One region of the Agromyces sp. PvR057 genome, then DNA from elsewhere that is predicted to be linked to it. Evidence: riboswitches for the same ligand, from Rfam matches in the RefSeq annotation. Region 1 holds a riboswitch; the other holds the start of a gene.
What was found. A riboswitch is a leader RNA that binds a small molecule or an ion and turns the genes downstream of it on or off. The one in region 1 is predicted to bind thiamine pyrophosphate.
Positions count from the first base shown of each region.

Region 2: linked by a shared signal. The riboswitch ahead of ABIC29_RS07285 (ECF transporter S component) and the one ahead of thiM (hydroxyethylthiazole kinase) in region 1 are both predicted to bind thiamine pyrophosphate.

Region 1 covers NZ_JBEPPT010000002.1:138,758-141,203, reverse strand. Annotated here, with positions in the region: gene ABIC29_RS09860 (GlxA family transcriptional regulator) at 98-1,063, opposite strand; TPP riboswitch at 1,398-1,510, shown strand; gene thiM (hydroxyethylthiazole kinase) at 1,500-2,393, shown strand; gene thiE (thiamine phosphate synthase) at 2,390-2,446, shown strand, end outside.
Region 2 covers NZ_JBEPPT010000001.1:1,616,450-1,618,895, reverse strand. Annotated here, with positions in the region: gene ABIC29_RS07290 (ABC transporter ATP-binding protein) at 1-692, opposite strand, end outside; gene ABIC29_RS07285 (ECF transporter S component) at 698-1,342, opposite strand; TPP riboswitch at 1,382-1,482, opposite strand; gene ABIC29_RS07280 (hypothetical protein) at 1,591-1,929, opposite strand; gene ABIC29_RS07275 (DNA polymerase IV) at 1,960-2,446, opposite strand, start outside.

The DNA of each region.
Region 1 (2,446 bases):
CCCACGACCATGTGCGGCCCGACGACCTTTGCGGACCAGGCGCGAACCGGCAAGAGGTCGTGGGACGGGCACGGGGTGGCGGGGTGGCAGAGCGGCGCTACGCACGGAACGTGTGCCGGTACTCCATCGGCGAGGTGCCGAGCACGCGGTGGAAGTGCAGGCGCAGGTTCGCGCCGGTTCCGAGTCCGACGCGCGCGGCGACCTGCTCCACGCCGAGGTCGGTGCGCTCGAGCAGCTCGCGCGCGAGGTCGACCCTGGCGCGCAGGATCCACTGCATGGGCGTGTACCCGGTGTCCTCGACGAAGCGCCGCGAGAAGGTGCGCGTCGACACCTTGGCGTTCCTGGCCAGGTCGGCGAGGGTGAGCGGCTCCTCGATGTGCTCGATCGCCCAGTGCCGGGTCGCGGCGAAGAGTTCGCCGAGGTCGTCGGGCAGCGCGCGCGGCACGTACTGCGCCTGGCCTCCGCTGCGGTACGGCGCGGCCACGAGCCGGCGGGCGACGTGGTTCGACAGCGCGACGCCGTGGTCGCGGCGCACGAGGTGCAGGCAGAGGTCGATGCCGGATGCCGCGCCGGCCGAGGTGAGCACGCGCCCCTCGTCGACGAACAGCACGTTCTCGTCGACCCGCACGAGCGGATGCCGCGCCGCGAGCGCCTTCGTGTAGTGCCAGTGCGTCGTGGCCCGGCGTCCGTCGAGCAGCCCGGTCGCGGCGAGCGCGAACGCCCCCGTCGAGATCGCGGCGAGGCGCGCACCCCGCTCGTGCGCGGCCCGGAGGGCGTCGACGACGACGACCGGCGGCTCGTCGACATCCGGGTGCCGGTAGCCCGGGATGAAGATCGTCTCGGCCCACTCGAACGCCTCGAGCCCGTCGGCCACGTGGTACGAGAGCCCGTCGCCGCCGGTCACCGGCCCGGGCGCGGCACCGCAGACGCGCACCTCGTACGGCATCGAGGCGCGGGTCGTGAAGATCTGCGCGGGAATGCCGACGTCGAGCGGCTTGGCGCCCTCGAGCACGAGCACGGCGACGCGGTGCGCGGCCGCCGGGCGGGGATCCTCGTCTGCCATTCGGCCAGACTGCCACGACCCGCAACGATCTCGCCATCTGCAAGGCTCCCGGACGCCGTCGTACGGACGCGAATGGTCGCCTCAGCGCCCGCTTCGCGACCATGTGCGACCGCGGCGACGAGAGAGGCGGAGGTGGGCCCGGCGCCGGACCGCCCCGCCAGGGCCCGAGGAGGAACGGTCTCGGTGCGAACGGCCGCAGCTGGAGATCGTCCGGCGGCCGCCGCCGACCCGGCGGGACGTTGCGAGAACCGTAGTCGGCGCGCCGCCGCGCCGCCATGGCCCAGCCGAGGTTCGCCCTCGAACTGGGGGGAGTCCCCGGCGCAGTAAGCTGTCGGGCAGTGACACGGGGTGCCGCGCTCCAGCCCCGCCCGGGCGATCGCGGCTGAGAACACACCCGTCGAACCTGATCTAGTTCGAACTAGCGAAGGGATGTCGCGTGAGCGATCGCCTGTCCATCGACCCTGCCCGCCTCGCCGAGGCGAGCGCCGCGCTGCTCGACCGCCTGCGCGAGCATCCGCCGCTCGTGCAGTGCGTCACGAACAGCGTCGTCACCAACTTCACCGCGAACGCGCTGCTCGCGATCGGCGCAGCCCCCGCGATGGTCGACATCCGCGAGGAGGCCGGCCTGTTCGCCGGCATCGCGGGCGGCCTGCTCGTGAACCTCGGCACGCCGGCCGAGGAGCAGCGCGACGCGGCGCGCGAGGCGGTCGCCGCGGCATCCGTCGCCGGCACGCCGTGGGTGCTCGACCCCGTCGCGATCGGCGCGCTGCCCGTGCGCACGGCGCTCGCGCACGAGCTCGTGGCCGCCGGGCCCACGGCGATCCGCGGCAACGCGAGCGAGGTCATCGCGCTCGCGGGGTCGGGCGCCGGCGGGCGCGGCGTCGACGCCTCCGACAGCACGGATGCCGCAGCCGAGGCCGCGACCTCGCTCGCCGTCGCGCACGGCTCGGTCGTCGCCGTGTCCGGCCCGGTCGACCTCATCACCGACGGTCGCCGCACGGCGCGCATCGCGAACGGCGACGCCCTGCTCACGCGCATCACGGGCGGCGGGTGCGCGCTCGGCGCCGTGACGGCGGCGTTCCTCGGCGCGAGCCGCGGCGCCTCCTCTGAGCCGCTCGCCGACCCGTTCGTCGCGACCGTCGCGGCCACCGTCGTCTACACGATCGCCGCCGAGCTCGCGGCCGAGCGCGCGACCGGCCCCGGCTCGTTCGCCGTGGCGTTCCTCGACGCGCTCGCGCTCGTCACGCCCGAGGTCGTGCGCGACCGGGCGAACATCACGACGACGGATGCCGCGGCATCCGCTCCCCTCACCGCGACGGTGCGCTCGTGACCAGCAGGCGCGCGCTCGACCTCTCGATCTACCTCGTGACCGATGCGGCCCTC
Region 2 (2,446 bases), on a different contig from region 1:
CGCCCGTCGGCGAGCACGCCGCCCGCGGCGCCGAGCACGATGACCCGATCGACGACGGGAAGCCACGTCGAGATGCGGTGCTCGACGACGACGAGCGTCGCCCCCGACCCCGAGGCGACCGCGGCCACGGCGTCGCGCACCTCGCGGACGCCGTCGGGGTCGAGGTTCGCCGTCGGCTCGTCGAGCAGGATCAACCCGGGCCGCATCGCGAGCACGCCGGCGAGGGCGAGCCGTTGCCGCTGCCCGCCGGAGAGCTCGGCCGTGGCGTGGTCGAGCGGAAGGTGCAGGCCGACTGCGTCCAGCGCGGCGCGAACCCTCGGCCAGATCTCGTCGCGCACGACTCCGAGGTTCTCGAGCCCGAACGCGACATCGTCGCCGACCCGCGCCATGACCACCTGCGCGTCGGGATCCTGCAGCACGAGCCCGGCTCGGCCGCGCGTCGCGGCCGGATGACGGCCGTCGACGAGCAGCTCGCCGAGCGCCTCGCCGTCGTCGTCGCCGCCGAGCACGCCGGCCAGGCCGTGCAGCAACGTGGACTTGCCGGCGCCCGATGCGCCGAGCAGCAGCACGCGTTCGCCGGGGCGGATGTCGAGGTCGACGTGCTGCACGGCCGGGTTGCGACGACCGCCGTGCCGCCACCCCCACCCGCGAGCCCGAACGGACGCGGCCGGCGCGAGCGTCTCGTCGCCCACGGCGGCTAGACCGCCCGCAGCTCGCGTCCGGCGGCGAACCGGTCGAGCGCCCCGGCCCGCGCGAGCCCGCGCACGGCGAGCCACGAGAGCCCGCCCGCGATGAACGCGCCGCCCAGGACCGCCGAGATCGTGTAGATCGTCGCGAACAGCGGCGCTGCGCCGGCGTAGTAGAGCACGAGGTCGTTGATCGCCATCGCGAGGCCGGCACCGGCGCCCGCGAGCAGCGCGACCGGGAACCGCCAGTTGCGGTAGAGGAAGATCGCGAAGACGAGCTCGGCCCCGAGTCCCTGCACGAGACCGGACTCGATCGTGAGCAGCCCGCCCCACTGGCTGCCGATGAGCGCGGACACCACCGCGGCGACGAGCTCGGTGTAGAGCGCGGCGCCCGGCTTGCGGATCACGAGCCCGCCGAGCACGCCCGCGATGACCCAGACGGCCGCGGGAGCTGCCTGCAGCCCCGGCAGCAGGGCCTCGATCGGCGCCGAGATCGGCCCCCACACGACGCCCCATGCCCAGAAGATGACGCCGACGGCGACGCCGATGACGCTCGCCACGACGATGTCGACGACGCGCCAGCGGAAGCGGTGCGACGACGTGACGGAGGTTCCGGATGCCGCGGCGGCGGGGGCCGGGTTGGTGGACGTGTGCACTGGCGTGCCCTTTCGTTCGAAGGAAAGCGGCACGGGATTGTTGAGATGTGGATGCCTCCCTGCGCTGGCATGATCCAGATCAGGTTCGACGGTCGAAGGTTGAGAACCTTCCTCTCAGCCCGGCTCACCGGACTCCCGTGTTCGTGCACCAGCGTACACGCACGGTTCACCGCGCGCTCGCGCGCCGCGAGCAGCCGGACGATCGAGGTCCCGCTCGCCCGCGACGACGTGCCGGCGAACGTGCCCGGTCAGCGCTTGAGCGCGCGGATCACCGACTTGAGCGCGTGTCCGACCACGAAGATGAAGGGCGTCGCAACGAGGACGAGACCGATGACGTTCGGTTCGAACCTCACCCTCCCGGCCTCGCCGACGTACGCGCCGAGCGGAACGGAGAGCCCGGCGCCCCCGCCGCCACTGCCCTGGAGGTCGGTGGTCGAGCCGCCGCTGCCGCTGCCTGCGCCGAAGCCGTAGTAGCCGAGTGCGACGGGCACGAGCTTGGTGCCGTCGATGTCGACCGTCTCGCCGTAGGAGGTCTTCACTCCGACGCCGGAGACGGTCTCTGCAAGGTCGAGCACGAGTTCAGCCATGACGGCCACGCTACCGGTGCGGCGGCGCGGCTACCAGCCCCACCCGGCGGCCGTCGGATCGAATGGCGTGTCGCCGTCGCCGTCATCGCGGCTCGTGCCCGTGCGCTCGGCGATCGACCGGCCATCGCGGTCGCCGTCGGACGCAGGGCGCACGTCGCGCTGCCGACCACGCTCGCGCTGCACGAGCGACGCCGGACGCAGCGCGCCCCGGCCGAACTTCGCCGAGACCTGATCGATCGTGCGCTCGGCGTCGCGCCACTCCTCGTCGGGATCCCAGAGCATCGCACCCGATCCGGATTCGCGCAGGTTCTCGGCGCGCACGCCGATCAGCCGCACGCGCTGGCCGTCGCCGATGAGCCCGCCGAGCGCCTCCGTCGCCTCGTCGTAGATGCGGCGCGCGACATCCGTCGGCTCCCCGAGGGTGCGCGACCGCGTGAGGGTGCGGAAGTCGCCGTATCGGAGCTTGAGCGAGACCGTTCGCGCGACGAGTCCGGCCTTGCGCAGGCGCACCGCGACG